Regions from separate parts of the Stenotrophomonas sp. 80084_Sma genome, predicted to be linked through region 4. Evidence: predicted binding sites of a transcription regulator. Region 4 holds the regulator's gene; each other region holds the start of a gene.
What was found. Region 4 encodes FliA, which starts transcription of late flagellar genes. Its sites were predicted from a motif close to TAAAGTTTNNCNNNCNNNGGCCGATAA; they were not measured.
Positions count from the first base shown of each region.

Region 1: the regulator FliA is predicted to act here: its motif matches at 1,054-1,080, upstream of ACZK3W_RS19810 (methyl-accepting chemotaxis protein).
Region 2: the regulator FliA is predicted to act here: its motif matches at 1,167-1,193, upstream of ACZK3W_RS19375 (methyl-accepting chemotaxis protein).
Region 3: the regulator FliA is predicted to act here: its motif matches at 825-851, upstream of ACZK3W_RS21730 (GGDEF domain-containing protein).

Region 1 covers NZ_CM151177.1:4,312,189-4,314,387, reverse strand. Annotated here, with positions in the region: gene ACZK3W_RS19815 (arylamine N-acetyltransferase family protein) at 67-906, opposite strand; gene ACZK3W_RS19810 (methyl-accepting chemotaxis protein) at 1,109-2,199, shown strand, end outside.
Region 2 covers NZ_CM151177.1:4,214,463-4,216,661, forward strand. Annotated here, with positions in the region: gene ACZK3W_RS19375 (methyl-accepting chemotaxis protein) at 1-1,048, opposite strand, end outside; gene ACZK3W_RS19380 (NAD-dependent epimerase/dehydratase family protein) at 1,259-2,152, opposite strand.
Region 3 covers NZ_CM151177.1:4,736,811-4,739,009, forward strand. Annotated here, with positions in the region: gene egtB (ergothioneine biosynthesis protein EgtB) at 1-744, opposite strand, end outside; gene ACZK3W_RS21730 (GGDEF domain-containing protein) at 895-2,175, shown strand; gene ACZK3W_RS21735 (YchJ family protein) at 2,179-2,199, opposite strand, start outside.
Region 4 covers NZ_CM151177.1:2,258,551-2,260,749, reverse strand. Annotated here, with positions in the region: gene ACZK3W_RS10535 (MinD/ParA family ATP-binding protein) at 1-590, shown strand, start outside; gene ACZK3W_RS10530 (RNA polymerase sigma factor FliA) at 587-1,330, shown strand; gene cheY (chemotaxis response regulator CheY) at 1,388-1,780, shown strand; gene ACZK3W_RS10520 (protein phosphatase CheZ) at 1,780-2,199, shown strand, end outside.

The sequences.
Region 1 (2,199 bases), 2.1 Mb from region 4:
GTAGAGTCGAGCTTGCTCGACTGATTTTGACGTCGCCGTAGATGCATCAGTCGAGCGAGCTCGACTCTACAGCGTCGCGGCGCGTGAGCGCTGCAGCCAGTCGTTGATTGCGGGATCCAGCCGCGGGTCGTCCGGAAGCTGGATGCCGAAGCGCTGCTCCAGCACGTCGCGCACATCACCCACATCATGCAGCGGGCGCTTGTCCGGTGCCTGTTCGGGGCGGTACTCGGTGTAGTTGCCGCTGCCGATGGTGCGGCGCCAGTCCGGCCCGGTCAGCGACGCGCGCAACTGGCCGGGGAAACTGGAATCGGGATGGGTACATACGTACCAGTTGCCCACCACGTTGTCGATCGGCGCCGGCGCCTGCAGATCGAAGCGGTACATCACCCGCCAGCCGTCGCTGGATTCGGCCGACAGCATGAAATCACCGCCGTCTTCCAACCGCTGCAACAGATAGCGTTCGTGCGGGGTGGCCTGCGGCTGCGGGTCATGCAGGCGCAGCGGTACGGTCGGGGTCAGGCTGCCAAAACCGGCATCCACCAGCCAGTCATCGCCGTCCACGTGCACGCGCAGCAGCAGATGGGTACGCGCGGTCAGTTCGCCGTCCTGGGCGGCCAGCAGTACGCGCGCGCTCAATGGCTGGGCATCGAAGCCCAAGGCCTGCAGCAGCGCCAGCAACCCACCATTGAGCTCGAAGCAGTAGCCACCGCGGCGCTCGTCAAGCAGCTTGCGCTGCACGCTGTCCAGGTCGATCGGCACCGCATCGCGCAGCAGGCAGCTGAGGGTTTCGAAGGGCAGCAGTGCGTTGTGGCGCTGCTGTAGCAGGGTCAGGCCGGCCAGGGTCCGTGGTGGCGGCGCATCCAGCTGCAGGCGCTGCAGGTAGCAGGGGACATCGAGCCTCGTCATGGGGGCACCGGGCGGGGAAGGGAGGTCCACTGTGCTCCCCCAACCGGGGTTGAGGTCAAGCACGGCGGCCGTGTCATGCCCCCGTCGCCTGCACCCGGTACAAAGACCGCGTCCGCCAGTGACGGGGGACGCAGACGAAAAAAGGCCTAAAGTTGACCTGAATCCGGCCGATACAGGTGCGTCCTTCCGCCTGGAGTCTGTCATGTCGGCCGTTGTCCCCCACCTCCGGTCCCTGCGCACGCGTCTTGCCACGTTGCGCTCGGCGTCCCCCGGCCTGCTGCTGTGGCTGCAACCACACCGGCTCAGCGTGGCCAACAAGCTCAAGGCGACCCTGTGGGTCTGTGGCCTGGGGCTGGTGGCGATCGCCGCTGTCTACGCCTGGACTGGCCATGCCAACGCCCTGGCCGCGCGCAGCCAGGCCAGCTACCAGCGCGGCAGCGATCTGGCTGCCAGCCTGTCCACGCGGGTGGCCGAAGCGCGCCGCCTGCAGACCCAGTATGCACGCAGTTTCGATGATGCTGACCGCAGCCAGTTGCTGGCAGCACAGAAGGCCCTGCAGGCTGACCTGCAGGCGCTTCGCGCGATGCCGATGGACGCCGGCCGGCGCAAGGCGCTGCAGGTGCTGACCGAATCGGCCGACGCGTTCTCGCAGGGTGTCGCCGCCCTGTTTGAACGGGTCGACGAGATGGGCCGCGGTGAGGCCGGCCTCGCTGCACAGCTGCAGCAGGCCGCCGAAACCCTGCAGGCACAGGTGGATGCGCTGCAGCGGCCGTCGCTGGCGCTGTCCCTGCAGAAGATGCGTAGGCAGGAGGCCCTGCTGCTGCTCGACGGTGATTCCACCCACGCCGACCGCGCCAGCGAGGAAAAGCTGCCGTTCGACCTCGCGCTGGCGGGCTTGCCCGCGGATGCGCAGGACGCCCTGCGCACCGGGATGGAGGGCTATCAAGGCGCCCTGCTGGGGTATACCGCGGCCCGCGTCGGCCTGGATGTGGAAGCGCAGTCGCTGCTGGATACCGCCGCGGGCGTAGCGCCGGCGCTGGCCGCTTTCCAGCAGGCGCAGGTGGTAGCGCTGGCCAAGGCGCAGGCGCGCCAGCAGGTCGGCGCGCGCACGATGAGCGTGCTGTTCGCACTGACCCTGCTGCTGGTGGCCGGCGTGCTGATCACCAGCCTGGTGCTGGTGCTGCGTGCGGTGCGCCAGCCGATCCAGGACACCCTGCGTTTCGCCAGCGACATCGCCGACGACCGCCTGGACACCACGCTGCGCGTCTACAACGCCAACGATGAGATCGGCCA
Region 2 (2,199 bases), 2.0 Mb from region 4:
ACCGGCGCAGCAGCACATAGACACCGGCACTCAGCGTCAGCGCGGCCACCACGCCAACCAGCAGGGTCAGCCACAGCAGCTGGCGCGCCTCGGCCACGATCACCGCGTGCGGCATCACCACACCCAGTGCAAAGCGCTGCGGCGCATCGCCCACACGAAGCGGCACGTATACGCGCACGTTGCCGGCGGCATCCGGAGTGAAGGCTTCGAACCGGCGGTCGGCGGCGATGTCTGCCAGCATGCTGCGGGTCAATGCGTCGCCACGTGGCTTGCCGATTTCGGCGGCATTGGCCGAGGCCAGCACTACGCCATTCGGCGAGAGCAGTTCGACGCGCCCGGCGCCCATCGGCTTCAGCGTGGCCAGGTGCTTCTGCAGCGCCGCCAGCGAGAAGTCCACAGTGAATACACCGAGGAACCGGCCGTTTTCGATGATCGGCGTGCTCAGCGTGCTCATCAGCACCTGCTGGCCACCGATGTCGTAGGCATAGGGCTCGCTTACCTTCGCCAGCTTGTCGCGGCTGGGCACCATGTACCAGTCACCGGAGCCACTGGCCGTCTCGGTGTAGTCGGTCATCGTCGACTGCTGCGGCTTGCCATCGTGCCAGGCCCAGTAGCTCATGTAACGACCGGTGGCATCGTGCGCTTCAGTGTTGACGTACTCGGCATCCTTGCCATCGAAGGCGTCGGCCTCCCACATGGTGCTCTTGCCCAGCCACTCGGGGTGGGTGCGCAGCTGCTCGCCCAGCACGGCAGCCAGGCTGGCACGGTCCGGAACATCGCCGCGCGCGCGCTGGGCGAGCACGGCCTCGACCATGGCGTCGTTGCTGGCAAAGGCGGTGCCCAGATCGGCCGCGACCTGGCGGGCTTCGGCGGTGGCTTCGCTGGCCATGGTCTGGCGCGAGGCGTCGATCAGGCTGGCGCTGGCCTGGCGGTAGATCAGGAACGCAGTCAGGCCGAAGCACAGCAGCGCGATCGCAGCGGTGCCCAGCATCAGCTTGTGGGCGATGCTGCCCGGGCGGCGGGCAGCGGCGGAACGGGGAGAAGGCATGGAAGGATCCGCAAGGCAGTTCAGGACGACCGGCACCGCGAGGGCACCGCGCAGGTGCGCGATCCGTCGCGCAGGCCACCGGCCGCCGGGACACGCCCGGCGCTGGAAGCGCACCGGGTTAGCGGCCGCCTGCGAACGAGGTTGAGGCGGTCCATCTGCACATTCCTGAACCTGCTCAGGGTCGGGTCAGGAACCCGCCCCGCTGCCGCCCTACTCGGCCACGCGGTCCTTGATCCATTCCGCCCGCGGCAGCACCTCGATACTGCCAACCGCGTACTGCTGCAGCACGTCGTCCGGGCCGAAGCGCGGCTGCCAGCCCAATGTGCTGCGCACCAGTGCACTGTCGTAGACGCGGTCAATGCTCAGCGGCAGCGGCCAGCCACGGCGCTCGAACTCGGCCAGCAACTGCGGGGCGCGGCGGGCCAGCACCCTGCGCGGCTGGGTCGCCAGTTCCAGGCAATCCTCACGCAGGAACGGCGTCGGTGCGCAGGCAATGTAGCGTGCGAAGGCAGCGCCCTCATCGTGCAGCAGCGCGGCATGTGCGCTGGCCACGTCGCGCGCGTCGATGCCGCGGTGCAGGCGGAACATCGCCATCCGCTCCGGTGGCTCGGGGAAACAGCGGGCCATGCGCAGCACGCGCACGCTGAAGCCCGGCGCCGCAGCGGCTTCAGCCAACGCCTCGGCCTGCAGCTTGCTGCGATGGTAGATGGTGCGTGGCAGCGGCTCGGTATCTTCATCGATCCAGCGGCAACCGCCCGCCACCACCGCATGGCCATACAGCGCCGTGGTGCTGGTCAGCACGAAGCGGCGTGCACCGGCCTCGCGGGCAGCCTGCAACAGGTGTGCGGTCGCCTCCACATTGATCTGCTGGAATACCGCATCCGGCACCAGGCCGACATGGGGTGCATGCAGGGCGGCGGTATGGATCACCGCATCGACGCCCTGCACTGCCCGCATCACGGCCTGATGATCGGTGACATCGGCAATGATGCGGGTGGTGGCGAATGGGCTGCGATCCAGCCCCACCACTTCGTGGGCCGCCGCCAGCGCGCCGAAGATCGCACGCCCGATCCGCCCGGAACTGCCGGTCAACAGAATCTTCATTGAGTCCATTCACTCGAAGCGCCCGGGAACTACCGGGATGCATCGAT
Region 3 (2,199 bases), 2.3 Mb from region 4:
CCACCAGCGCGGTTCGCGATAGCCACCGGCGTCGATGAAGGCCCGATACTCGGCATTGCTGACGGGACGCTCGGCCAATGCGTGCGCGGGGAGCAGCACGCGGTGCGCTGGCGATTCGTTGTCGTAGGCGAACGCGGCCTGCTGCGGCCATGCCGCGGCGCCGACCGTGACGATGCGCTCGGATGATTCGATCCAGCCCTGCGCACTGGCAGCGCTGGTGGCAGGCTGCAGGTCCTCGCGGTAGGCGGGCTGCAATGGGTTGCACCAGAACGCATGCTTGATGTCGGTGAGCAGCAGTTCCTGGTGCTGCTGCTCGTGCTGCAGGCCCAGCTGCAGATGTTGCAGTGCCTGTTCATCGAGATCGCCCGCCGCCAACCGCGATTGCACCTGCGCATCGACCTGCTGGCGGTAGTCTCGCACCTGCTGCAGCGACGGGCGCGACAGCAACCCGCGCTGTGGCCGCGCATGCGCCGGGCCGATGCTCTTGTAGTAGCTGTTGAACAGGTAGTCCCAGCCCGGGTCATGCGCTGGCGCGGTGCCGAAACCCGCCAGCACGAAGCGTTCGAAGAACCAGGTGGTGTGGGCCAGGTGCCATTTGCTCGGGCTGGCGTCAGCCATGCTCTGCAGCATGGCGTCCTCGGCACTGAGCGGCGCGGCCAACTGCAGGCTGCGCGTCCGTACATGGGCGAACTGGCGGGCGAGATCGTGCTGCGGGGCAGCGACGGCGGCGGGTACGCTGTCCATGTGGGCAGCATCGGCGCTGGATGGTGAGTGCGACGTCATGGTTCGGCATCACTTCGTTCACATGGATGAGCCTGCCGCATTCAAGAAGCCACCACGAACGCCGCTAACGGCAATGCTGCGGCCGCGTCGTCACCGCGCTGGAATTCCTGCTTGCCCCTGCATCCGCTCCGCCAGCCTGCGCATTACCTGTTCGTGCTGCCTGCCGTGCTGGTTGCCGTGGTGGTGTGGACCGCATTGGATACCGCAGACGTGGCCAGCCCGGCGCAGCGCATCCTGCCCTGGCTGCTGGCCTGCCTCGGTGCCGGCCTGGCCCTGCTCTACCACCAGGTGCGCACGTTGTGCCTGCTGATGGTTGTGGCGGTGATGTTCGCGCTGCTGCACCAGGACGTCGCTGGCTACCTGCGCAATGGCCATGTCACCACGCTGACACCGCTGCGCTTCCACGCCATCTCGGCCTGGTTGCCGCTGTTGTCTGCCGGCCTTGCGTTGTGGCCGGAGCGCGGACGGCGGCGCCAGGACCTGCTGCTGCGCGGTATTGCCAGCGGCACCGCGGTGATGATCTTCCTGCTGCTAGCCACACAGCAGCCGCGCGGCATGCACGATCTGCTGTCGAACCGTCACTGGGCCTGGATTCCCGCCGACTGGAACGCGCTGGCGCAGCTGCCGGCGCTGCTGTTCCTGCTGGCGACCGCAGCGTTGGGCTGGCAGGCGTGGCGGCATCCTCGGCCACTGCACACGGCGATGCTGCTGGCCCTGCTGTGCCTGTGGTGGATGCTGCCGCGGATCTTCCTGCACCCTGTACTGCTGCCGGCGCTGAGCAGCGCCGCCCTGCTGCTGATGCTGGGCGCGATGCTGCAGGAGTCCTTCCACATGGCCTTCCGCGATGAGTTGACCGGCCTGCCGGGGCGACGGGCATTCAACGAGACCCTGCAGCGGGCACGCGGCACCTACAGCATCGCGATGGTGGACGTGGACCACTTCAAATCATTCAACGACACCCATGGCCACGACACCGGAGACGATGTACTGCGCCTGGTGGCCTCGCGGCTGGCGCGGGTGGGCGACGGTGGCCGTGCATTCCGCTATGGCGGTGAGGAGTTCGCGGTGGTGTTCCTGGACCGCCCTGCGGCGGCCTGCATGGATGCCGTGGAGGCGCTGCGGCAGAGCATCGAGGAGACCCGCATGCAGCTGCGCGACCGCAGCACCCGCAGCCGCGATGACGAAGCCGGCCGCCAGCAGCGCGGACGCGGTGGCAGCGGCCAGGTGGTACAGGTGACAGTGAGCATCGGCCTGGCCGACAGCCATGTGGATCCGCGCCCGATGGCGGTGGTCAAGGCCGCCGACCAGGCGCTGTACGTGGCCAAGGACGGGGGGCGCAACCAGGTGCACGCACATGCCGGCCAGCGCGTGCTGGCCGTGCGTGGCGGCTGAGGCTCAGACCGCGTCGAGGTAGTA
Region 4 (2,199 bases):
CGAACGGCGTGCTGGTGGTCCCGGCCGCATCCGGCCGCCGCCACATGGCCGAGCTGGCCCCGGCCGAGCACGTTGGCCTGGTCAACGTGTTCTCCGAACTGGAGCGCGAGCTGGACATCATGGTGGTGGACACTGCCGCGGGCATCACCGATGGCGTGCTGACCTTCTGCCAGGCCGCACAGGACACCGTGGTGGTGGTCTGTGACGAGCCGGCCTCGATCACCGACGCCTACGCACTGATCAAGGTGCTGTCGCGCGAGCGCGGCGTGGACCGCATCCAGGTGGTGGCCAACATGGTGCGCGACCCGAACGAGGGCCGCGTGCTGTACGAAAAGCTGACCCGCGTCTGCGAGAAGTTCCTTGCCGATGTCTCGCTGAACTACCTCGGCTGCGTGCCGCAGGATGACTGGCTGCGCCTGTCGGTGCAGCGCCAGCAGCCGGTGGTGAAGGCCTATCCGTCCAGCCCGGCGGCGCTGGCGATCACCGAGATCGCGCGCCGTACCGCGCGCTGGCAGGCGCCGACCGAACCGCGTGGCGGCGTCGAGTTCTTCCTCGAACGCATCCTCAAGCAGCGTGGGGTGACGGCATGAAAGGCGCAGCCCAGTACAGGGAAGTGCAGCGCTCGGCGGCGAACGAAGTCATCGCCCAGCATTCGGACCTGGTGCGGCGCATCGCCCACCACCTGGCCGCGCGCCTGCCTGCCAGCGTCGAGGTCGACGACCTGATCCAGGCCGGCATGATGGGACTGATCGAAGCCTCGCGCAGCTATGACGCCGACCAGGGTGCTTCTTTCGAGACCTACGCCTCGATCCGCATCCGTGGTTCGATGATCGACGAGATCCGCCGTGGTGACTGGGTCCCGCGCTCGGTGCACCGCCGTGCACGTGATGCCGCCGCCACCATCCGCCGCCTGGAACAGAGCAGTGGCCGTGCCGCCAGCGCCACTGAAGTGGCCGCCGCGATGGAGATGCCGCTGCCCGAGTACCTGCGGCTGATGGAAGACGCTGCACGTGGCCAGGTGCTGAGCCTGGAATCGCGCATCGAGGACCAGGGCGAGCTGGACACCGTCGCCCAGGGCGGGCCGACCCCGCAGCAGGTACTGGAGCGCGGCGAGTTCGGTCGCGAGCTGGGCAAGGCCATCGGCCACCTGCCCGAGCGCGAACAACTGGTGCTCTCGCTGTACTACGAGCAGGAACTGAACCTGAAGGAGATCGGCGCGGTGCTCGGCGTGAGCGAGTCGCGGGTCTGCCAGATCCACGGCCAGGCGGTACTGCGCCTGCGTGGCCGGCTGAAGCTGTTCGAGGCTGCCGACGCAGGCCTCGAAGAATGAACATCCCCGAGGCGGCTGCCCCCGGCCGTCCGGAATGAACAACAAAGGAATTCTGCTTTGAACAAGAACATGCGCATCCTGATCGTCGACGACTTCTCGACCATGCGTCGAATCGTCAAGAACCTGCTGGGCGATCTGGGCTTCACCAATACCGCCGAAGCCGAGGACGGGCATGCCGCGCTGTCGCTGCTGCAGAGCCAGCCGTTCGATTTCGTGGTCACCGACTGGAACATGCCGGTGATGACCGGCATCGAGCTGCTCAAGGCGATCCGTGCCGATGCCAAGCTGAAGACCCTGCCGGTGCTGATGGTCACGGCAGAAGCCAAGCGCGAGCAGATCATCGAAGCCGCCCAGAGCGGTGTGAACGGCTACATCATTAAGCCGTTCACCGCGCAGACGCTGGAAGAGAAGCTCGGCAAGATCTTCGAACGCCTGGCGGCCAGCGCCTGATGGATACCACGGTCGACAAGAACGCCCTCGCCCTGCGCCTGCAGGAGGCTCTGGACGCACTCGAGTCCGGTGACGAGGCCGCCTGGCGGCAGCGCATCGATGGGCTGGCCGCGCTGCGCACGCAGCCGATGATGAGCGGCCTCTCGCGGCTGGCCCGCGAGCTGGGACAGGCGCTGGGCGAACTGCCGACCGTGCCGAGCGAAGCCGGCGAACTGGACGACGCCTGCGCGCGACTGGACCACGTGGTGGCGATGACCGAACAGGCGACGCACCGCACCCTGGACTTGGCCGAGGAATGCCGCAGCCTGACCGAACAGTTGCGCGCTGAAGGCCTGCAGCCGGGCCAGGACGCGCAGCTCGAGCGCATCCGCCACAACCTGACCGAGATCGCCCTGACCCAGAGCTACCAGGACCTGACC